2 regions of the Sphaerisporangium sp. NPDC005288 genome follow, and region 2 is predicted to be linked to the other one. Evidence: predicted binding sites of a transcription regulator. Region 2 holds the regulator's gene; the other holds the start of a gene.
What was found. Region 2 encodes HrcA, which represses chaperone genes, less so after heat shock. Its sites were predicted from a motif close to TTGGCACTCTCNNNNNGAGAGTGCCAA; they were not measured.

Region 1 (11,785 bases), on a different contig from region 2:
CGGACCCCCGTTTTCGCAGTGAACGGGCCGGGTGGAGGGCGGTCAAGCTATCGACTCCATGTCGGCCATCGCCCGCAGCCTTGCCAGCGCCCGATGCTGGGCGACGCGAACCGCACCTGGTGACATACCCAGTACGTTACCGGTCTCCTCGGCCGACAGTCCCGACACCACCCGCAGAATGATCAGCTCGCGCTGGTTCTCCGGAAGACGCGACAGCAGCGCGCGGGCGTGTTCGGCCTCGATGTAGCGCACCACGGTCTCCTCGGGCCCCGGCCCCTGGTCGGGACCGTCCGGCAGGTCCTGGGTGGGCACGGCGGAGCGCACCGAACTGCGCAGCGCGTCGGCGACCTTGTGCGAGGCGATGCCGAAGACGAACGAGGCGAACGGGCGCCCCATGTCGCGGTAGCGCGGCAGCGCGGCCAGCACAGCGATGCAGACTTCCTGGGCCACGTCGTCGGCTATGTGGTAATGGCCGGACACCCGGCCCAGACGGGCACGGCAATAGCGCACCACCATCGGGCGCAGTTGCCCGAGCAGTGACTCGATCGCGGTGCGATCTCCTTGCACGGCGAGGCTCGTCAGATCCCTGAGGTCGGACTCGTCCGATCTCGTCGCAAGCCTTACCCCAGCTTTGGCGTCGGCGACGCATCCCTCGGTCACGTTAGGCATGATGCCCGCCACGATCGCGCATGTCGTCATAGTGAACGGATACGGATTGGTCACATTGACGCGACGATAACGCAGGGTAATCGAGCGAACACAGTAGTGTTTGCATATTTCACTCGCGACCCGAATTCGCTGGATATTCGTTAGATGTCGCACCAGCTCGCAGGCGGCGCGGAGCGCCCTGGCCGACGCACTGCCGCACCGGTCGGTTTACCGTCCCGTCAAATCGAGGGGCGGCAAAATCGATTCGACGCAAAAAACACGGCCCCCGCCCTGCGGCGGGAGCCGTGCTTCGATCGATTGATCGGATCAGTGGCCGTGACCGTGGCCGTGACCCTGACCCCCGGCGGCCGGAGCCTCCTCCTCGGGCTTGTCGACCACGAGGACCTCGGTCGTGAGCAGCATGCCGGCGATGGACGCGGCGTTCTGCACGGCCGAGCGGGTGACCTTGACCGGGTCGATGACGCCCTCGGCGATGAGGTCGCCGTAGGAGCCGGTGGCGGCGTTGAGGCCGTGGCCGGCCGGCAGCTCGCCGACCTTGGCCGTGACGACGTAGCCCTCCAGGCCGGCGTTCTCGGCGATCCAGCGGGCCGGCTCGACCAGCGAGCGGCGGACGATGGAGACGCCGGTCGCCTCGTCGCCGGTCAGGCCGAGGTCGTCCAGCTCCTTGGCCAGGTGCACGAGCGCGGAGCCACCGCCGGAGACGATGCCCTCCTCGATCGCGGCGCGGGTCGCGGAGATGGCGTCCTCGAGGCGGTGCTTCTTCTCCTTGAGCTCCACCTCGGTGGCCGCGCCGACGCGCAGGATGCAGATGCCGCCCGACAGCTTGGCGAGGCGCTCCTGGAGCTTCTCGCGGTCCCAGTCGGAGTCGGTCTGCTCGATCGCGTGCTGGATCTCGCGGACGCGGTCCTGGATGGCCTGGGGGTCGCCGGCGCCGTCGACGACGGTCGCGGTGTCCTTGGTGACCACGATGCGGCGGGCCGTGCCGAGCACCTCGGTGCCGGCGTTGGCCAGCGTGAGGCCGAGCTCCTCGGAGATCAGCTGGCCGCCGGTCAGGATCGCCATGTCCTGCAGCATCGCCTTGCGGCGGTCGCCGAAGCCGGGCGCCTTGACGGCGACCGAGGTGAAGGTGCCGCGGATCTTGTTGGTGACCAGGACGGCCAGGGCCTCGCCCTCGACGTCCTCGGCGACCACGAACAGCGGCTTCTTGGTCTGGGCGACCTTCTCGAGCAGCGGCAGGAACTCGGCGATCGAGGAGATCTTGCCCTGGTGGAGCAGGACGTAGGCGTCCTCGAGGACGGCCTCCATGCGCTCGGGGTCGGTCACCATGTACGGCGACAGGTACCCCTTGTCGAACTGGAGACCCTCGGTGAACTCGAGCTCCAGGCCCATGGTGTTGGACTCTTCGACGGTGATCACACCGTCCTTGCCGACCTTGTCGAACGCCTCGGCGATCAGCTCGCCGATCTTGGCGTCCTGCGCGGAGATCGTCGCCACATTGGCGATCTCCTTCTTGTCCTCGACGGGACGGGCCCGCTCGAGGAGGCGGTCGCTGACCGCGCGGGCGGCCAGGTCGATGCCGCGCTTGAGGGACAGCGGCGACGCGCCGGCGGCGACGTTGCGCAGGCCCTCGCGGACCATCGCCTGGGCGAGCACGGTGGCGGTGGTGGTGCCGTCACCGGCGATGTCGTTGGTCTTGGTCGCCACTTCCTTGGCGAGCTGAGCGCCGAGGTTCTCGTATGGCTTCTCGAGCTCGACCTCGCGGGCGATGGTGACGCCGTCGTTGGTGATGGTCGGCGCACCGAACTTCTTGTCGATGACGACGTTGCGGCCGCGCGGCCCGAGGGTCACCTTGACGGCGTCCGCGAGGGCGTTGACGCCGCGCTCAAGAGCGCGCCGCGCGTCCTCCTCGAACTCCAGGATCTTGGGCATTAAAAGGTCCTCCCAGCGTCAGGCCCCGGGCCTCGTGAAAGGGCCCGGGGCTTGACACGCGTATTCGGGTAAGGCTCCGTACAGGTGGTCGCTTACGCGCCCCGGGGCTTACTTCTCGATGATCGCGAGAACATCGCGGGCGGAGAGCACGAGGTACTCCTCGCCGCCGTACTTGACCTCGGTACCGCCGTACTTGCTGTAGAGGACCACGTCCCCTTCCTTGACGTCGAGCGGGATGCGCTTCTCGCCGTCTTCGTCCCAGTTGCCCGGGCCCACCGCGAGGACCTTGCCCTCCTGGGGCTTCTCCTTGGCGGTGTCCGGGATGACCAGTCCGGAAGCGGTCGTCTGCTCGGCCTCAAGCGGCTGGACCACGATGCGGTCGCCGAGCGGCTTAACGGGAACCTTGGTGGCGGTCGTCACGATCGGACCTCCCCTTCAGATTGTGGTGATGAGCTGAAGAGGCGACCAGCGGCCTGCCGTCGCGGGTGTCAGACCTGCCTCGTCGCATTATTGATTGGCACTCTCACTAGCCGAGTGCCAACACTGAACAGTATGCAAGGCCGCCGACACAGTCAACACGGACAGGCCGCCCCAGGTCAGTCCGGTCATGAGCCACCGTACGACTCGCCCGAATTGTCCGCCTATGGGGGCGGCCTCGGCGCACGGTCGCGGTGACCCCGCGCGCTCACGAGGTCCGGCCACGCAGGTGGGAGCAGCGCGATAGCGTCGGGAGACGTGGACCTCTACGCCTTCCGCGAATTGCTGACCCCCCGCGGGCAGAAAGCCCTCGGCGAGGCCGTGGGCGCTGTGACGGACGGCACAGATCCGGTGACGGCCGCCAGCCGGCTGAGGAAGACCTACGACGCCCCTCTCGCCGCGGCCGCCCTCACCCAGGCGCGACTCCGGGCGCGCGGCGCGGTCAAGTTCGGGCACGACGCCGCCCGCATGTACTTCACCCCCGACGGGCTGGAGCAGGCCACCCGCGCCGAGGTGGCCGCCCACCGCGCCCGCCGCTTCGCCGCCGGCGCGCGCGTGGCCGACGCCTGCTGCGGCGTCGGGGGCGACCTCATCGCCCTGGCCCGCGCCGGATGCGAGGTCGACGCCGTGGACCTCGACCCGCTCACCGTCGAGGTCGCGCGGGCGAACGTCCTCGCGCTCGACCTCGGCGACCGCGTCACCGTCCGCGCCGCGGACGCCGCGGAGGTGGACCCGGCGGCCTACGACGTGCTGTTCGCCGACCCGGCGCGGCGGTCCACCGGCAGGCGGGTCTTCGACCCGATGGGGTACTCGCCGCCGTGGCCCGCCGTGCTCGCCATGGTGGCCCGGGCGCGCGCCGCCTGCCTGAAGGTCGCGCCGGGCATCCCCTACGAGTTCATCCCGCAGGGCGCCGAGGCCGAATGGGTGTCCTACCGCGGCGAGGTCAAGGAGGCCGTCCTGTGGACGGGCGCCTTCGCCGCGGGCGGGGACCCGGGCTCCGCCGAGACGATCCTGCGCAGGGCGACCCTGCTGCCTTCCGGTCACACGTTGCCGGCCGACCCGTCCCTCGGCGCGCCCGGCCACGGGCCGGTGGCGCGCTATCTGTACGAACCGGACGGCGCGGCCATCAGGGCGCATCTCGTGGCCGAGGTCGCCGCCCAGGTGTCCGGCCACCTGCTCGACCCGCACATCGCCTACATCACCGGGGACGACCCGGCCACGACTCCGTGGGCGTCGCGGTACGAAGTCCGGGAAACCCTGCCTTTCTCCCTCAAACGCCTGCGCGCCGCACTCCGGGAACGCCGCGTCGGCACGGTGACGCTGAAGAAACGCGGTTCGGCGCTCGACCTGGAGCGCCTACGGCGAGATTTGCATCTTTCCGGGGATAATTCGTGTGTCGTGGTGCTGACCCGCATCGGCGAACGTCCCTTCGCCATCATCTGCGACCCATCCTGACCTGCCACGATGCCTTTCGCCGCCAACAAATGGGGGCAATCCAGCGATAATCACGATGTTTTAAAGTCGGACCCGAAAGTCACCGGCCGAGCCACTACAGTTGGCCAACGCGCGGGATTCTGCCTGATCCATGGTGCACCCGCCCGATTCGCCACAGAGAACGACCGTACCGACCCCACCGCCGTGCGGCCGACCGCCCGCGAGTGAAGGAGCTTTCGGTGGATCACTCCAACCACACCCTCCTCCAGGCTGGAAGCCAGACCGCCATCTCCGACCGCATGCGCGAACTGCTCGCCAGGGCGGCGCAGGACCACGTCTACGAGCAGCGCACCCAGGGCGCCGTGCTCGACGAGATCCGGCAGCGGCTGGAAGGCATGGAGTGGTTGCTGCGGGAGGTCCGCGAACGCGAGCTCGGCGGGTTGAACGGCGCGCTGGAAGGGGTCAGCGGCCGGCTCGGCGAGCTGGTCAGCCGTCCCCCCGCCTGGGCGGAGGGCCTGGCGCAGCACGTCGAGATCGTGCGCGACCGCGTCGACGGGGTGGGCAACCGCGTCGCCGGGCTCGGCGACCGCATCGAGGCCGTCGGCGACCGCGTCAAGCCCATCGCCGAGCTGCCCGGCCTGTGGACCGACCTCGGCACCGTGCGCGAAGGCGTCGCCGAGGCCCTCAAGCGCCTCCAGGCGGTCCTGGAGGGCACCCAGGGCATGCCCGAGCTGACCAGGCGCCTTGCCCAGCTCGGCGCGAGCATGGAAGCCGCGGGAGGCCGCTTCACGCGGGTCGACAAGGCCCTGCTCGACCTCACCCAGCGCACGGAGCGCGTCGAGGGCGGCGTCCTGGACCTCGGCGAGGGCCTGGACGAGACCCTCTCGTCGGCCGTCCAGCGCCTCACCGGCTCCATCGAGCAGCTCGCCGGCAAGGTCGACGGCATGACCGCCAAGCTCGCCGAGACCGAGACGTGCCTGGCCGCCCGCCTGGAGGGCGTCGAAGGCCGCCTTGCGCCGCTGGAGGCGCTGGACGGGCGGCTCGAGAGCGTGGACCAGCGCCTCGGGAGCGTCGACGGTCGGCTCGACGGCGTCGACGGTCGGCTCGCGGCGGTGAGCGACCGGCTGGCCGGCTTCGACGGGCGGCTCGAGACCATCGCGGGACGGGTGGACACCACCGACGGGCGGGTGAGCGACCTGTCGGGCCGCTTCGACACGGTCGACAGCCACGTCGGGGCGGTCGAAGGACGGCTGGAGACGGTCGACGTCCGCCTGCAGAGCATCGACGGCCGCATCGAGACCGCCCAATCGTGCCTCACCGAGCTCGACGGCCGCGTCGACACGGCCCAGTCCTGCCTCACCGGGCTCGACGACCGCATCGAGACGGTCCAGTCGTGCCTCGCCGGGGTCGACGGCAACCTCGCCGGCGTCAAACAGCAGATCGCCGACGCCGACGGCCGCCTCACCGACCTGGCCCAGCACCTCACCGGCGTCGACGGCCGCCTGTCCAAGCAGGACGAACGCCTCGGCGCCATCGACGCCGGGTTCGAGGACGTCAACGAGCGGCTGGAGATGGTGGACGACCGCGTCGAGGCGGTCAACCAGCGGGTGGGGCAGCTGCCCGCGCTGCTGGAGGTCGGCGAGGTGCACAAACGCGTCGGCGAGCTGATCCGCGCCCAGTCCGACGACCAGGGCAGGCGGTTCGACACGCTCGACGAGCGGCTCACCGAGGCCGCGGCGGCCCTGCCGCCCCTGGGCGAGCTGGTGGAGCTGGTCCGCGCCCGCCCCGACCGCGACCAGCTCTCAGAAACCGTCGACCAGATCGTCCAGCCGACGCACCGCGACCTCACCCGCAGGCTCGGAGCCCTGGAGGAGACCATGCTGGCGCTCGCCGAGGCCCTCCTGCGCCCCGCCCGCTCCCCCAAGGACTGACCGCGCCTCCCGACCGCCCGGCGCCGCCCCTCCAATGGGACCACCCCGGCGGCACCTCAAGACGGACCATCCCGGTGCCGCCCCACCCGACGGGCATCGGGTGGCGAGCCGTCAGACGTGGACGGTGGTCACGGGCATGGAGGAGTCGGCGGGAATGTCCAGCGGCGAGGGGGCCACCCCGGCCGCCACCAGCTCCGACCCGAGAGCGGCGATCATCGCGCCGTTGTCGGTGCACAACCCCGGACGCGGCACGCGCAGACGCACCCCTGCGGCGTCGCACCGCTCCTGCGCCAGCGCGCGCAGCCGCGAGTTGGCGGCCACGCCGCCCCCGATCAGCAGATCGTCCACCTCGTAGCGCCGGCACGCCTGCAACGCCTTGCGCGTCAGCACGTCCACCACGGCCTCCTGGAAGGACGCCGCCACGTCCGCCACGGGCACCGGCTCGCCCGCGCGCTCCTTGGCCTCCACCCAGCGCGCGACGGCCGTCTTGAGCCCCGAGAACGAGAAGTCCAGCGTGCCGTCGTCGTACTTGCCGCGCGGGAACGCGACCGCCGTCCCCGACCCCTCGGCCGCCGCGCGGTCGATGTACGGGCCGCCCGGGAAGGGCAGGCCGAGCACCCTGGCCACCTTGTCGAACGCCTCGCCCGCCGCGTCGTCCACCGTCGAGCCGAGGGAGATCACGTCCTTGGCGACGTCCGGGACCAGCAGCAGAGACGAGTGACCGCCCGACACCAGCATCGCGATCGACGGCTTGGGCAGCGGACCGTGCTCCAACTGGTCCACCGCCACGTGCGCCGCCAGGTGGTTCACCCCGTACAGCGGCACCCCGAGCCCCAGCGCGTACGCCTTGGCCGCCGCGACCCCCACCAGCAGCGCCCCGGCGAGCCCGGGGCCCGCGGTGACGGCCACGGCGTCGATGTCGGAGAAGCGCAGGCCCGCCTGCTCCAAGGCGCGCTCGACGGTCGGCGTCATGGCCTCCAGGTGCGCCCGCGACGCCACCTCCGGCACGACGCCGCCGAACCGCGCGTGCTCCTCCACGCTCGAGGCGACCGCGTTGGCCAGCAGCGTGTTCCCGCGGACGATGCCGACGCCCGTCTCGTCGCAGGAGGTCTCGATGCCCAGGACCAGAGGTTCCTCAGCCATTCGCGTTCCCCGCCTCCTCCAGCTTTCTCATCATCATGATCGCGTCGGTCCCGTCGTCGTAGTACTCGCGCCGCAACCCGATGCGCTCGAACCCGAAACGCTCGTACATCCCCTGCGCGGGCGGATTGTCCGCCCGGACCTCCAGGAACACCGCCGTCGCGCCCCGGCGCCCGGCCTCCTCCAGCAGCGCCCGCAACATCGCGCTGCCGATGCCCGCCCGCTGGTGGCCCGCGTTCACGGCGATCGTCTGCACGTCCGCCTGGTCGCCCGCCGCCGCCAGCCCGGCGTACCCGACCACCTCTCCGCCGGCCACGGCCACGATGTAGTGCCGGGTGCGCGGCTGGTCGGCCAGCTCGCCCCGCAGCATGCCCTCGCTCCAGGCGTCGAACGGGAACGTCGAACGCTCGATCGCCAGAACCGCCGGCAGGTCGTTCTCGGTCATCTGGCGCAGCGTGGCGCCGGTCATACGGTGACCTTCTTCGGCGGACCGGGCACCCGGGCGTCCGGACGGCGCAGGTAGATCGGATGCGGCGCCGTCAGCACCCCGTCGTCCCCAGGGGCGCCCTTGGCCAGGCGCTCGGCGGCCAGCCCGGCCAGCGCGCCCGCGGCCGGATAGTCGGCGGCGCCCGGCACCAGCCGGTCCTCGCCCACGATCTCGGCGTACATGCGCGCGCCCGCCCCGAGCACCGGCAACCCGCCCGGCACATCCTGCGGACGGTCCACCGACGGGCCCTCCACGCGCGTGCGCATGTCCGCGTAGCGCGCCCAGAAGACCTCCTTGCGGCGCGCGTCGGTCGCCACCATGAACGGCTCGTCCAGGCCGCTCGCGTACGCCAGCACATCCAGCGTGCACACCCCGTACGCCGGGACACCGGCCGTCAAGGCGAACGCCTGCGCCGTCACCAGCCCCACGCGCAGCCCCGTGTACGGCCCGGGACCCGCCCCCGCCACGATCGCCGTCACATCGCGCAGCGAGGCCCCCGCCTCGCGCAGAACCTCGCGCACGGACGGAACGAGCAGCTCACCGTGACGGCGCGCGTCGATCGTCGTCGACTCGGCGAGCACCCGCTCGCCGTCGTGAAGCGCCGCCGTGACGGCCGGAGTCGCGGTATCGAAGGCCAAGACCAGCACGAATCAAGCCTAGTGGTGTTTGGCTGTGCCTATGGCGCTCCCTCCGGTCGCGCGTGCTCGGGCGCCCTGCTTATGGCGCTCGCTCCGCTCGCGCGATGCTCGGGCGCCTTTGAGCCGGTGCCCTTCCCTCCTCACTCGGAAGCGCTCGTTCCTCGCACTTCCTCCCTCGTCGGTCAGGACACCGGCGCGCCCGAGCACGCCTTGGGGGCCAAGCCGTGGAAAACGGCATGGAAACACCCTGACGGGCAAGGCCACGAGGATTCAGGGGACGAGACCGCCACATGCCACAGGCGGGCGGGGAGCCGGAGCCGTGCTTGTGGCGCTCGCTCCGGTCGCGCGGAGCGAGCGCCATGGCGCAGGGTTAGGGCGTTTTTGAGGCGTAGACGATGATGTTGTCCAGGTATTCGTGGGTCTTGCGGTCGAAGACGCCGCCGCAGGTGATGAGGCGGAGGCCGTCGTCCACGTAGACGCGCTGGGCGGGGAAGTGGTCCTTGGCGATCTGCTCGATGGCGTCGACCTTGTAGGTGGCCGTCTTGCCGTCGCTGCGCAGGATCTTGACCAGGGCGCCCTTCTTGACGTCGCGGAGGCGGTAGAAGACCGCGGGGGCCGTCTTGGTGTCCACGTGCCCGATGATCACCGAGGCGCCCTCGTCGCCGGGCACGACGCTCTGGTCGAACCATCCGGCCGTCGCGGGCTTCTCGAACGGCGGCAGCTCGACCTCTCCGTCGTCGGAGAGCCCGAGCTTCATCAGGGGCGCCTTGAGGTCCAGCGAGGGGATGTCGATGCGCTTGGGGACGGTGGCGGCCTGCCGGGGCGCGGCGGCGTCCTTGTCCCGGTTGGTCATGGCGAACATGATCGTCCCGGTGACGAACCCGATCGCCACGACCTTCAGCCACTTGGGGGAGTCAGCCATGGGTGGTGCGGGGGCGCGAAGCTCAGCCGGTCTTGGACCTGCGGCGGGCCACCGCGACGCCGCCGGCCAGGGCCGCGGCGAGGGCCGCCGCGACCACCCCGCCAGGGATGCCGGAGGGCTCCTCGGCCGGTCCGCCGGCCGCCGTGCCGCCGCCGCCCGCGCGCGGCGCCCGGGTGGGCACGACGCGGTTACGGGTGGGGGTGGCCGTGGCCTTGGGCCGGGCGACCACGGTGAGGGTGGCCTTGCCGATGTCGTTGGTGGCCTCGCACTTGACCTCGACCTGGTAGCGGCCAGGGTTGGAGTCCTCGTCGACGAGGGCGAAGCCGTGCACCTCCGGCGGCGGCGCGGCCGCGGTCACCGGGGTGGAGGTCGCGGCCGGGCTGGCCGGGGGCGGCTGGGTCAGGGTGACCAGGCCGGTGAACGCGTCGGACCGCGCGGTGGCGCGGTAGGCGGTGCCGCCCTGCGGCAGCGGGCAGTACGCCCGGACCCTGATGGACCGCGTCGCCCCGCCCTGCACCCGGTCGGGAATGAGCTGGACACGGATGTCCTGCCTGCTCACCGACGGGCTCGGGGTGGGCGTCGGGGCGCCGCTCTGCGCCTCCGCCGTGCAGGCGACGCCTCCCGTGAGTAGGAATGCTCCAGCAACCGCGACCTGCCCGACCCTGTGCACCGTCGCACTCCACTTCGCCTGCGATACGACCCCGCCCGACACGACCACGCTTAGGCGCTACCCCACCTGCATACCCAGAAAAATAAGGGCAATCCATTGGAACGATCTTCATTCCGATGATCCATAGCAACAGGGGCGCGCGTCAAGGCTGGCTAGATTACCGGTCTAGATCGCGGAAAGGCGGTCAATCGAAGGAGCCGGGCATGTCCTTCCATCGCGCCCCGACGCCGCGCAGCCGCACCAGCCGCTCGTCGCCCGCGTCGCCGCGCTCGATGGTGATCTCGAGCCGGTCGTCGGCCAGGCCCTCCACCAGGCCCTCCCCCCACTCGACCACGGTGACGGAGTCCTCCAGGGAGGCGTCGAGGTCGAGGTCGTCGACCTCCAGCGCGCCCCCGAGCCGGTAGGCGTCCGCGTGGACCAGGGCCGGGCCGCCGGCCAGTGACGGGTGGACCCTGGAGATCACGAACGTCGGCGAGGTGATCGGGCCGCGGACCTTCAGCCCTTCGGCGATGCCCTGCACCAGCGTGGTCTTGCCGGCGCCCAGCGGGCCGGACAGCACCACGAGATCGCCGGGGCGCAGCAGACGGGCGACCTCCTCGCCCAGCGCCCACATCTCCTCGGTCGTCGCCGCGCGCCTCATCGTGGTCCCTCCACCGCGTGCCTGGTCGAACCGTGCATCGAACTCTCCCCCCGTACCCCGTACTCGCGGACCCCGCTCACGAGGCTTCCTCCTCGCCGGGACCCTCGTCCTGCTGTGGCGCCGCCCCGTCGGCCTTCCCCGAGCCGCCGGCGGCGACGGCGGACATGGTCGCCCCCGCCTCGTCCGCGGCCTCGGCGGGCCGCCCTGCCGCGGCGACCCTCTCGAGCAGTTCGGCGATCACCTCGTTGACGACCGCCGGCTTCTCCAGGAGCACCAGGTGCGAGGTGCCGGGGACCTCGGTGAGCCGCGAGGAGGGCACGCCGGCGTTGATCGCCTTGCTGTGGTCGGGCGGGGTCAGCCAGTCTTTGTCGCCCACGACGACCTCGACCGGCACCTTGCCCACGATGTCCAGCGCGGCCAGCTTGTCGTGCGACATCAGCGCCGGGTAGAAGTCGGCGATGACGTCGGTGGGCGTGGAGCGGATCATCGACTCGGCGAAGTCGACCACCGTGGGGCTGACGTTGGACGGGTCGCCGAACGCCAGGTAGCGCAGGGCGAGGAACGACACGTCGTTGCCGGCCTGCCTGCCCCGGTCGATGAGCGCGGCGCGGCGGCCGAGCACCGACACCGCCGGCGGCGCCGCCCAGTGGACGACCTTGGACACCAGCGCCGGCAGGCCCAGGGTGATCTCGGCCAGCTTGCCGGCCGAGGTGGAGATCAGCGCGACGCCGCGCACCTTGTCGCCGAACAGCTCGGGCCGGCTGTCGGCCAGCGCCATGACGGTCATGCCGCCCATGGAGTGGCCGACCAGCACACACGGACCGGGCACCAACTGCCTGAGGATCTCG
Region 2 (11,785 bases):
CCCCAAGCCGTCTCCGAGGCCGACGGTGGAGCAGCCGACCCCGACCGCCTCCCAGGCCCCCAGCGACCCCCCGGCGCCCACGGCCACCCCCTTGATGACCACCGAGGCCGACAGCAGCACGAACACCTCCCAGGAGTAGCCGCCGTCCCGACCAGGGCACGGCGGCTCCTCCCGGCCCGGCGCCGGTCTTAGGCCGACGCCCTCGCGAGCAGGGCTCTGCTGGTGAGCCGGGCTTTCGATGAGCCGGCGCCGCCCTGTGGGCGGATGCTTCTCGCAGTCGCAGTCGCAGTCGCAGTCGCAATCGCAGTCGCAGGCCTAGGCGCGGCCGGCGGCGGCGGTGTCAGCGGGGGCGGCGTCCGGGAGAGTTCACCAGCGGCCTGAGCGGGTGAGCAGGACGGCGGCGGCGGCGACGCCGGCGGTCGAGGTGCGCAGCACGGTCGGGCCGAGCAGGGCAGGAGCGGCGCCGGCCTCCTGGAACCGCTTGATCTCCTCGTCGGTGATGCCGCCCTCGGGGCCGACCACCACCACCATGTCGCCGCTCGCCGGCGGCTCCAGGCGCGACAGCGGCACGACGGCCTCCTCGTGCAGGACGGCCGCCGCGGCGGCGCCGCGCAGCAGTGCCGCCACCTCGGCCGTGCTCGCCTGCTCGGCGACCTCGGGCAGGTGGAACCGCCGGGCCTGCTTGGCGGCCTCGCGGGCCGTGGAGCGCCAGCGCGCCAGCGACTTGGCGGCGCGCTCGCCCTTCCACTGGGTGACGCACCGGGCAGCGGCCCACGGGACGATGACGTCCACGCCCGCCTCGGTCATCATCTCGACCGCCAGCTCGCCCCGCTCGCCCTTGGGCAGCCCCTGGACGACGACCAGGCGCGGGTCGGGCGCGGGCACCACGCGGCGGCCGACGACCTCCAGCCGCAGAAAGTCCTTCCCGGCGTCGCGCACGGCGCACTCGGCCACCGCGCCCGCGCCGTCGGTCAGGTCGACCCGTTCGCCCGCCCTCAGCCGCCGCACGGTGGCGGCGTGCCGCCCCTCGGGGCCGCCGAGGACGATCTCGTCACCGGACAGGTCGTCGGCCAGGAAAACCGGGACGCTCATCGGCCGTTAAAAGCGTCCCGGAGGCGTGAGAAGAAGCCCTGCTGGCCGGGCGCGAACTTGCCCGGCGGGCGCTCTTCGCCACGCAGCTTGGACAGCTCCTTGAGCAGCTCCTCCTGGGCGGCGTCCAGCTTGGTGGGGGTCTCGACGTTCACGTGGATCAGCAGGTCGCCCCTGCCGGTCTCGTTGAGCCGCTGGATGCCCCGCCCGTACAGCGGGATGACCTGACCCGACTGGGTGCCGGGGCGCACGTCCAGCTCTTCGGCCCCGTCGAGCGTCTGCACGGTGAGGATCGTGCCGAGCGCCGCCGCGGTCATCGGGATCTGCACCGTGCAGTGCAGGTCGTCGCCGCGCCGCTCGAACGTGTCGTGCGGGCGCTCGACGATCTCGAGGAACAGGTCGCCGGGCGGGCCGCCGCCGGGGCCGACCTCACCCTCGCCGGCGAGCTGGATGTGGGTGCCGTCCTCGACGCCGGCCGGGATGCGGACCTTGATCGTGCGCCGGGTGCGCACCCGCCCGTCGCCGGAGCACTCCTGGCACGGGTGGTGGATGACCGAGCCGAACCCGCCGCACTGGGGGCAGGGCCTGGCGGTCATCACCTGGCCGAGGAACGACCGGGTGACCTGGGAGATCTCGCCGCGGCCGTGGCACATGTCGCAGGTGTCGGGATGGGTGCCGGCCGCCGCGCCCGACCCCTGGCACACCTCGCACAGCACGGCGGTGTCCACGACCAGCTCGCGCGTGGTGCCGAACGCCGACTCGGCCAGGTCGAGCTCGACCCGGATGGTGGCGTTGCGCCCGCGCCTGGCCCGCGAACGGGGGCCGCGCGCGCCGCCTCCGCCGCCGAAGAAGGCGTCCATGATGTCGCTGAACGGGAACCCCGCGCCGAAGCCCGCCGCGCCGGGGCCGGCCGCTCCGGCGCCGCCGAAGGGATCGGCGCCGAGATCGAACATCTGGCGCTTGCTCGGGTCCGACAGGACCTCGTACGCCTGATTGATCTCCTTGAAGCGCTCCTGCGTCTCGGGATCGGGGTTGATGTCAGGGTGGAGCTCACGTGCGAGGCGGCGATACGCCTTCTTGATCTCGTCCTGAGTGGCGTCACGGCGCACCCCGAGGATGCCGTAATAGTCGCGGGCCACTTAGGATCCCGCCAGGATCTGGCCGACATAGCGTGCCACTGCGCGCACCGCTCCCATCGTCACCGGGTAGTCCATTCGCGTCGGGCCCAGCACTCCGAGCCGGGCCAGTTCATTGTCGCCCGAACCGTACCCGGCGGCGACGATCGAGGTGCCGTGAAGCCCGGAGTAGGGGTTCTCCGAGCCGATGCGCACGGTCAGGGCGGAGTGGTCGTTCGCCTCGCCGAGCAGGCGCATGAGCACGACCTGCTCCTCCAGCGCCTCGAGCACCTCACGCAGGCCGACGCTGAAGTCGCCCGCGAGATTCGCCGCGCCGGCGAAGACGATCTTCTCGTCGTGCCGCTCGACCAGGGTCTCCAGCAGGACCGACAGGATCGTCGTCGCCATCGGCCGGTCGCCCTCGGGCAGCCGTTCGGGAAGGTCGGCGACCGTCTCGGCCACCCGGCCGAGCCTGCATCCGTCGAGGCAGGCGTTCAGCAACGCCCGCAGGTGGGCGACCTGGTCGTCGGCCACCACGTCCGGCAGGTCGACGACCCGCTGCTCGACGCGGCCGGTGTTGGTGATCACCACGAGCATGATGCGCCGCTCGGCCAGCGGCACCAGCTCGACGTGCCGGACCGTCGAGCGGATGAGCGACGGGTACTGCACCACGGCCACCTGGCGGGTCAGCTGCGCCAGCAGCCGCACGGTGCGGGTCACGACGTCGTCGAGATCGACGGCGCCCGCCAGGAACGTCTCGATCGCACGGCGCTCGGCGGCCGACAGCGGCTTGATCTGGGACAGCCGGTCGACGAACAACCGGTAGCCCTTGTCGGTGGGGACCCGCCCCGCGCTGGTGTGGGGTTGTGTGATGTAGCCCTGCTCCTCGAGCACGGCCATGTCGTTGCGCACGGTGGCGGGCGAGACCCCCAGATTGTGACGCTCCGCCAATGCCTTCGACCCGACCGGCTCGTTGGTGGACACGAAATCCTCGACAACGGCGCGCAGAACGGCCAGCTTGCGTTCATCGAGCAACGTGCTCACCTCCCTGCCTCGCGTTCGTGCCTGCGTAAACGCCTGGTCTGGCACTCAGTGTTCCCGAGTGCCAAGTGTACGGCCATGGGCCTCAGGGTGCGATAACTCAGACCGCACCACCCTCCCCACTCTCCCGCGAATCGGCTCGACTCCGCCCATCCCACCACCGCCCACCGCCCCCCGGCGTGGAAACGTGGCCCCTCCCACCCCCCAGACCTCCACCTCGCCCACCCGTCCTTGTGAAGTTGTGCGGTAGGTCCCCCGGACGGTGGAAGTGATCCCCGCACGGCCGACTCGCGGGTCCGCGACAAGCGACGGCGGGCACTCGCCCGGCCGGATGCCCGGCCGATGGCAAGTGGGTTGCTATTCGGCGGCAAGTCATCTGATCCAGACTCGCTTCATGAGCGAGATCGATCCCCGCCTGACCGACGCGACGAGGCGACCGCCGCGTCCGGACTCCTCGGGTCCGCAGGGCACGCCTCCCCAGCCGCAGAGCGCTCCGCCCGGCTCGGGCCCCGGCCCGCACGGCCCCGCCTCCGGCGGTCCGCCGTACGGCGCTCCCGCCGGGCCCTCCCCCTACGGCGCTCCCGCCGGCTCCTCGCCGCACGGCGCGCCCGCCGGCGGGCCGTACGGCGTCTCAGGCGGCCCCTCGCACGGCGGACCCTCTTATGGCGGGCCTTCGCACGACGGGCCCTCCTATGGCGGGCCCTCGCACGGCGGGCCTCCCTACGGCGGGCCTTCGCCTTCGTACGGGGGCCCCTCCTACGGCGGGCCCGCGTCCGAGGCGGCGCACCCGCTCTACGCCTCCCCCGCGCCCGCCGCGCCCGGACCGGTGCGGCCGCGGGTGCTGTGGATCGTGCTCGCCTGGCTCGTCGCGGTGATCTGCGGCGTCGTGGGCATCGTGGGTTTCGCCGGCGGCCTGTTCAAGACCATCACCGACGCGGCGCCCACGCAGACCTTCCAGAGCGGCGGCAGCGTGTCGGTCCCCATGGACCCGAAGGACAAGCCCATCCTGTACGCCTCCGCGTCCGGGCCCACCGACATCAACTGCCTCGCCGTGGACGGCGCCGGCAAGAAGGTCGATCTCACCTCGCCCAAGGCGTCCCAGACGGTGTCCGCCGACGGCCGGGTGTGGGAGGCCGTGTTCGACATCGGCGTGCCCGCCGCGGGCACCTACAAGGTGAGCTGCCAGGCCGAGGCCGGCAAGCAGGTGCTGTTCGGGGTCGGCAAGTCGCTGACCGCCGACACCGGCGCCCTCGCAGGAGGCGTGGCCTCGCTGTTCCTGATCCCGCTGGCCGGGTTCCTGCTCGCGGTCGTCACCACGATCGTCGTCCTGGTGCGGCGCGGCCGGAACCGCAAGCGGCAGGCGGCGGCCGCCGCCCCCTACGGCGCCGCGTGGCCGCAGGGGGCACCGCCACAGGCATGATCTTTGCTAGCGTGCCCAGGTATGCGGGACTACGGACGGGACGTGCTGGCCGGAGACTGGCGGAGGCCGCTGCGCGGCAAGATCCCCAAGGTCCCGGCCGAGCTCGACCTCGTGGTGGAGGACGCCGAGGGGGGCTTCTGCGGCGCCGTGGTGGCCTGTGACAAGGAGGCCGTCACCCTGGAGGACCGCTTCGGGCGGCGGCGGGTGTTCCCGCTGGCGCCCGCCGCGTTCCTGCTGGAGGGCAGGCCGGTGACGCTGGTGCGACCGGCGCCGGAGGCCGCGTCCACGGGGCCCGGCCGCAGCGCGTCCGGGTCGATCGCCGTCGGGGGGCTGCGGGCGCGTGTCGCCCGAGAGAGCCGCATCTACGTCGAAGGCGTGCACGACGCGTCCCTCGTGGAGAAGATCTGGGGCCACGACCTGCGGGTGGAGGGCGTCGTCGTCGAGTACCTCGAGGGCGTGGACGACCTGCCCGCCATCGTGGCCGAGTTCGAGCCCGGCCCGGGACGGCGCCTCGGCGTGCTGGTCGACCATCTGGTCCCCGGGTCCAAGGAGAGCCGCATCGCCGCCCAGGTCTCCTCTCCGCACGTGCTCGTCGTCGGGCACCCCTTCGTGGACATCTGGGCCGCCGTCAAGCCGTCCGCCGTCGGCATCCGCGCCTGGCCCGAGGTCCCGCGCGGGATCCCGTGGAAGGAAGGCGTGATCGAGGCCCTGGGCTGGCGGCTGGAACCGGCGGATGCCTGGCGCCGCATTCTCGGCGCTGTCCGGACTTACACTGACCTCGAGCCGGAGCTTCTGGGCCGGGTAGAGGAGCTGATCGACTTCGTGTCGATCGAGGAGACGCCATGAGCCACCCTCCGAACGACCCCGAGACCAACGCCCCTCACCCCCGCTCCGATCCCCCCACCACACCGGCCGACCCCCTCGACTCCGAACTCCCCACCACCCCGGCGCCCCACCCCGACGCCGAGCTCCCCGTCGGTCGGCCTGGCGAGGTGTCCTCCGTCGCCACACCGGCCAAGCACCGCGAGTCCGAAGCTCCCGGCGCCCCCGCCGAACCCCCCACCTTCGAACCACCCGCCACGCCTGTCCAGCAGTCCGGCTCCGAACCGCCCTCGTTCCGGCACGCCGATGCCGAGTCGGCCGCCGATGCCCCGCTCCGGCAACCCGGCTTCGAGCCCCCCGCCGGCCGACCTGGCGACGTATCCTCCGTCGCCACACCGGCCAAGGACCGCGAGTCCGAAGCTCCCGGCGCCCCCGCCGAACCCCCCGCCTTCGAACCGCCCGCCACGCCCGTCCAGGAGTCTGGAATCGCGTCCTCCGCCACGCCGGCCGACCGCCCTCGCGACGAGCCCGCCGGGTACGGCGCGGAGCACCGGGACACCGGCGCCGCCGAGCACGGGTACGCGCCACCCCCGCCCTACCAGGCGGCGGCATACGAGCAGCCCGGTTACGAGCAACACGGCTACGGACAGCCCGGTTACGGACAGCCCGGTTACGGACAGCCCGGTTACGGACAGCCCGGTTATGGGCAGCCCGGCTACGGACAGCCGGGGTACGGGCCGGCGGGGTACCCGGGCGGGCCGCACGTCCCTGGCAGGTTCGGGCCGCGCCCGGGGTCGGACGACACGACCCTGGCGATGCTCGCCCACCTGCTCGGCCTGCTGACCTCCTTCCTCGGCCCGCTCATTCTGTACCTGGTCAAGAAGGACGAGTCGCCCTACGTCCGCGACCAGGCGGCCGAGGCGCTGAACTTCCAGATCACGCTCTTCATCGCCTACGCGGTCTCCGCCGTCCTGGTTCTGGTGATCATCGGAATACTGCTGATGATCGTCGTCGGCATCGGCTCGCTGATCCTGATGATCATGGCGGCGGTGGCGGCCAACCGCGGCGAGAACTACCGCTACCCCTTCAACATCCGCTTCATCAGCTGACTCCTGCCGAACCGCTGATCGCCCGCTGGGCCCCGAGTCGCCCTTCAGTGCACATGCCTGCCCCTCGCCGGTCAGGTGAGATCTCGGATGAGGGCGTCGGCCAGCAGGCGGCCCTTGAGGGTGAGCACGGCTCGGCCGCGGGTGAAGGGCCCGGGTTGCAGCAGGCCGTCCGCCAGGGCGCGGGCGACGGCCGGGCGGGCGGGCGGCGCGATCTCGGCGAGGGGGAAGCCGGAGTCGAGGCGCAGTTCGAGCATCAGCCGCTCGACCTTCTGGTCGTCCTGTGACAGCACCTCGCGCGCGTGACCCGGCGATGCGCCCGCCGCCAGCCGGGAGGCGTAGGCCGCCGGGTGTTTGACGTTCCACCAGCGCGTGCCGCCGACGTGACCGTGCGCGCCAGGACCCACGCCCCACCAGTCGCCGCCGGTCCAGTAGAGGAGGTTGTGGCGGCAGCGCGCCTGCTCGGAAGCGGCCCAGTTGGAGACCTCGTACCACGAGAAGCCGGCCTGCGACAGCATCTCGTCGGCGATGACGTAACGGTCGGCGGCCACGTCGTCATCGGGCATGGGCAGCTCGCCCCTGCGGATGCGCGCGGCCAAGCGGGTGCCGTCCTCGACGATCAGCGAGTACGCCGAGACGTGGTCGGGCCGCGCCTCGATGGCCGCGGCCAGGGACGCGCGCCAGTCGTCGTCGGTCTCGCCCGGCGTGCTGTAGATGAGGTCGAGGTTGACGTGCGCGAACCCGGCGTCGCGGGCCTCGCGCACGGCCTGGGCCGGGCGGCCGGGGGTGTGCCGCCGGTCCAGGACGGTGAGCACGTGCTCGGCCGCGCTCTGCATGCCGAAGCTGACGCGGGTGAACCCGCCGGCGCGCAGCCGCTCGAGGGAGGCGGGATCGACCGACTCGGGGTTGGCCTCGGTGGTGACCTCGGCGCCCGGCGCCAGCCCGAACTCGCCGTCGATCGCCCGGAGGATCTCGGTGAGATCGCGGGCGGGCAGCAACGTCGGCGTGCCGCCGCCGAAGAAGACGGTCTCCACCGCGAGCTCGGCCTCACCCAGGACCCTGCGGGCCAGCCGGATCTCCTCGATCGCGGTGGCGGCGTAGTCGGCGCGCGAGGCCCCCGGGCCGAGCTCGGCCGCGGTGTAGGTGTTGAAGTCGCAGTAGCCGCAGCGGGTGGCGCAGAACGGCACGTGGACGTAGAACCCGAAGGGCCGCGAGCCGAGGCCCTTCAGGGCCTCGGCGGGCAGCTCGCCCGAGGTGGGAACGGCGTCGCCGTCGAGAAGTACGGAAGGCACGCCCCCAGTCTGCCGCCCGCGGAGGCGTGCCCCCGCACCGCCTGTGGACAACTCACGGACGACGCAGGAGAGATGTCCCCGATGTCCGGCCTGCCGGCCGCCGCCTGTGGACAACCGCGGAGCTCTGGGAAAAGGCCGCCCCGTCGCCCCTCGCGGTGGGCGGCGGGGCGGAGGTCACTTCTTGGCGGCCTTGTCGGCGGCGCCGCCGCTCTCGGTGGAAAGGGCGGCGACGAACGCTTCCTGGGGGACCTCGACGCGGCCCACCATCTTCATGCGCTTCTTGCCTTCCTTCTGCTTCTCCAGCAGCTTGCGCTTACGGCTGATGTCACCGCCGTAGCACTTGGCGAGAACGTCCTTGCGGATGGCGCGGATGTTCTCACGGGCGATCACGCGGGCGCCGATCGCGGCCTGGATGGGCACCTCGAACTGCTGGCGCGGGATGAGGTCCTTGAGCTTCTTGGCCATCTCGACGCCGTAGGCGTAGGCCTTCTCGCGGTGGACTATGGCGCTGAAGGCGTCGACCGCCTCGCCCTGGAGCAGGATGTCGACCTTGACCAGGTCGGCCTCCTGCTCGCCGGAGGGCTCGTAGTCGAGCGAGGCGTATCCGCGGGTGCGCGACTTGAGCTGGTCGAAGAAGTCGAAGATGATCTCGCCGAGCGGCAGGGTGTAGCGGATCTCGACGCGGTCCTCCGAGAGGTAGTCCATGCCGAGCAGGGACCCGCGGCGGCTCTGGCAGAGCTCCATGATCGCGCCGATGTGGTCGGCGGGCGAGAGCAGCGTGGCCTTCACCACCGGCTCGTAGATCTCGGCGATCTTGCCGGGCGGGAACTCGGAGGGGTTGGTGACGACGTTCTCCTTGCCGTCCTCCATGATCACCCGGTAGATGACGTTGGGAGCGGTGGAGATCAGCGAGAGGTTGAACTCGCGCTCCAGCCGCTCGCGGACGATCTCCATGTGGAGCAGGCCGAGGAAACCGCAGCGGAACCCGAAGCCCAGGGCCGCGGAGGTCTCGGGCTCGTACACCAGCGCCGCGTCGTTCAGCCGCAGCTTGTCCAGGGCCTCGCGCAGCTCGGGGTAGTCGTCGCCGTCGATGGGGTAAAGACCGGAGTACACCATGGGCCTCGGGTGCTCGTACCCGCCGAGGGCCTCCTTCGCCGGGCGCGCGGTGGTGGTGACGGTGTCGCCGACGCGGGCCTGCCGGACGTCCTTCACGCCGGTGATCAGGTAGCCGACCTCGCCGACGCCGAGCGACGTGGAGGGCACCGGCTCGGGCGAGATGACGCCGATCTCCAGCGTCTCGTGCGCCGCCCCGGTGGACATCATGATCGTGCGCTCGCGCTTGGAGAGCTGCCCGTCGATGACCCGGACGTAGGTGACCACGCCGCGGTAGGTGTCGTACACCGAGTCGAAGATCAGCGCCCGGGCCGGGGCGGCGGCGTCGCCGACGGGGGCCGGCACGTGCGCGACGACGTGGTCGAGCAGCTCGCGGACGCCCTCGCCGGTCTTGCCCGACACCCGCAGCACGTCCGAGGGGTCGCAGCCGATGAGGCCCGCCAGCTCCTCGGCGTACTTGTCCGGCTGGGCGGCCGGCAGGTCGATCTTGTTGAGCACCGGGATGATGTGCAGGTCGGCGTTCATCGCCAGGTAGAGGTTGGCCAGCGTCTGGGCCTCGATGCCCTGCGCGGCGTCGACCAGCAGCACCGCCCCCTCGCACGCCTCCAGCGACCGCGACACCTCGTAGGTGAAGTCGACGTGGCCGGGCGTGTCGATCATGTTGAGCACGTGCCCGTCCCAGGGCAGCCGGACGGCCTGCGACTTGATGGTGATGCCGCGCTCGCGCTCGATGTCCATGCGGTCGAGGTACTGCGCGCGCATCTGCCGGGCGTCGACCACACCGGTCAGCTGCAGCATCCGGTCGGCAAGCGTCGACTTGCCATGGTCGATGTGCGCGATGATGCAGAAGTTGCGGATCAACGCGGGGTCGGTCTGGCCAGGGTGGATGCGCACCGGGGTCCGTTTCGGCAGGATTGACGATGGATCGGGAGGCTGGCGGGCCAGCCGCCACCCATGGTGGCACGCCCGGGTGGTCACCCAGGCAGCGTCACCCGGACAGCAGATGCGCGGCAACACGCGCCCGGAGCCGCCGGCCGAATGGGCCCGCCGGCCACGCAGGCGTGTCGGTGCCGCGCTTCGCCCTCCAGTTTACCGGGCACCAAGACCGTCGAGCTCGTCACTGCGCTAGGATGACGGCGCAGGCGTATGCCATGGTCTGTCGATTTGAGGGCGGCCACGGCATGTTGGTAACCTGTTCACCTGCGTGTGGCGCGCCCTCTCTGCCCGCGCGCCCCATCCATCGACTTTCACCGAGGCTTCTTCGTGGCGAACATCAAGTCCCAGATCAAGCGCAACCGGCAGAACGAGAAGGCCCGGCTGCGCAACAAGGCCGTCAAGTCCTCCCTGAAGACGGCGGTCCGCAAGTTCCGCGAGGCCGCCGAGCAGGGCAACTCCGAGGACGCGCTCGTCCTCATGCGCGCCGCCTCGCGTCAGCTCGACAAGGCTGTCAGCAAGGGCGTCATCCACAAGAACCAGGCGGCCAACCGCAAGTCCGCCATCGCCAAGCGCGTCGCCGCTCTGCAGACCGCCGAGTGATCCGCTCGGGCGTCCGCCCGAGCGATCAGGCAGTCCCGCACGTACGGGTATCCCACAACGCCGTGTCCAGGTAGGACGCGGCGTTTTGGCATGCCCGCCCTCCACCGCGCGTGTACGTCCCGGGCTGTAAGCGCTGATGCCCCGACGGCTACGTCCCGGGCGTGAAGGCGGTGACGGCCGGTACGGCGTCCACGGCAAGAGCGGAAGGCCGCCGCGACGGGCGTCTCACGCAGGCCGACGGTGTACGGCGTCCGCGGCACGGGCGAACCGCCGTCCGCCGACGTTACACCTGGGATTGTCCCGATTTCGGTATAACACGGCCGTTGCCAGGTGATATCGGGTCCGTCACCTTCCCTTCCCCATAGCCCTTACCCCACAAAACCGCTCGTAAGGTGCATAAGACGCGAACGGCGCAGGTGGAAGGCGGGCTTCATGCGGGGGCGGACACCTTTGGTGCTGCGGCGTGCCTTCAGTGAGCCGCTCCTGTTGCTGGCGGCGTTCGGCTCGATCCTGCTGGCCACCACCACGCTGGTCGCGCTCACCATGTACGCCTCCTCCATCGCGCAGGTCGGCGTGCGCCGGGCGATGGAGACGGCCTCCCCCGACCTCACCGCGATCCGCGTCACCGCGCCCGTCCAGCAGGCGACCTACCAGCGGATCGACCGGTCGGTCCGCGACCGGCTGGCCGCGCGCGTGCGGGACGGCGGCGCCGAGGTTCCGCAGCGCCTGACCTTCAGCGCCCGCTCCGACTCCTACGCCATGCCCGGGCAGGAGCGGCGCCGGCAGCCCGATCTGACCCGGTTCGGCGTCTACGACGGCATCGAACGGTCGGCCCGGCTGGTCACCGGCGTCTGGCCTCGTCCCTCGGAGACCGGGACGGTGGAGGTCGCGCTGTCCGAGCCCGCCGCCCAGGCGATGAACCTGACCGCCGGGAGCGGGTTCACCGTGGTCGGCCGGCTGGACCACAAGCCCGTGCGCGCGAAGGTGACCGGGGTCTTCCAGCTCCAGGACCCCTACTCCGACCGCTGGAACGGCGAGGACCTGCTCCGCAAGGGCACCGACCGGGGCAACTACACGACCTACGGCCCCCTGATGGTCCCGCGTGCGACCTTCCTGGCCAGGTTCACCGCCACCAGCATCGCCGCCACCTGGACCTCGGTGCCCGACCTGCGCCGGCTGCCGCCCGAGCGCCTGCGGCCGTTCGCCGCCTCGGTGTCCGCCGTCGGCGAGGACCTCCAGCGGGACTGCCGG

Region 1: groES (co-chaperone GroES) is a predicted target of HrcA. The motif match lies at 3,113-3,139, and genes of this name have one in related genera.

What each region holds. Positions count from the first base shown of each region.
Region 1 covers NZ_JBEXGT010000022.1:77,707-89,491, forward strand. The annotation lists gene ABZU32_RS21595 (hypothetical protein) at 1-46, opposite strand, end outside; gene ABZU32_RS21600 (sigma-70 family RNA polymerase sigma factor) at 43-669, opposite strand; gene groL (chaperonin GroEL) at 976-2,598, opposite strand; gene groES (co-chaperone GroES) at 2,707-3,021, opposite strand; gene ABZU32_RS21615 (class I SAM-dependent methyltransferase) at 3,334-4,530, shown strand; gene ABZU32_RS21620 (hypothetical protein) at 4,749-6,440, shown strand; gene tsaD (tRNA (adenosine(37)-N6)-threonylcarbamoyltransferase complex transferase subunit TsaD) at 6,552-7,583, opposite strand; gene rimI (ribosomal protein S18-alanine N-acetyltransferase) at 7,576-8,049, opposite strand; gene tsaB (tRNA (adenosine(37)-N6)-threonylcarbamoyltransferase complex dimerization subunit type 1 TsaB) at 8,046-8,714, opposite strand; gene ABZU32_RS21640 (class F sortase) at 9,076-9,627, opposite strand; gene ABZU32_RS21645 (hypothetical protein) at 9,650-10,297, opposite strand; gene tsaE (tRNA (adenosine(37)-N6)-threonylcarbamoyltransferase complex ATPase subunit type 1 TsaE) at 10,482-10,937, opposite strand; gene ABZU32_RS21655 (alpha/beta hydrolase) at 11,014-11,785, opposite strand, start outside.
Region 2 covers NZ_JBEXGT010000001.1:228,868-240,652, forward strand. The annotation lists gene ABZU32_RS00980 (hypothetical protein) at 1-139, shown strand, start outside; gene ABZU32_RS00985 (16S rRNA (uracil(1498)-N(3))-methyltransferase) at 367-1,092, opposite strand; gene dnaJ (molecular chaperone DnaJ) at 1,089-2,228, opposite strand; gene hrcA (heat-inducible transcriptional repressor HrcA) at 2,229-3,239, opposite strand; gene ABZU32_RS01000 (hypothetical protein) at 3,640-4,665, shown strand; gene ABZU32_RS01005 (DUF3097 domain-containing protein) at 4,687-5,511, shown strand; gene ABZU32_RS01010 (DUF4870 domain-containing protein) at 5,508-6,596, shown strand; gene hemW (radical SAM family heme chaperone HemW) at 6,668-7,885, opposite strand; gene lepA (translation elongation factor 4) at 8,060-9,886, opposite strand; gene rpsT (30S ribosomal protein S20) at 10,262-10,534, shown strand; gene ABZU32_RS01030 (FtsX-like permease family protein) at 10,967-11,785, shown strand, end outside.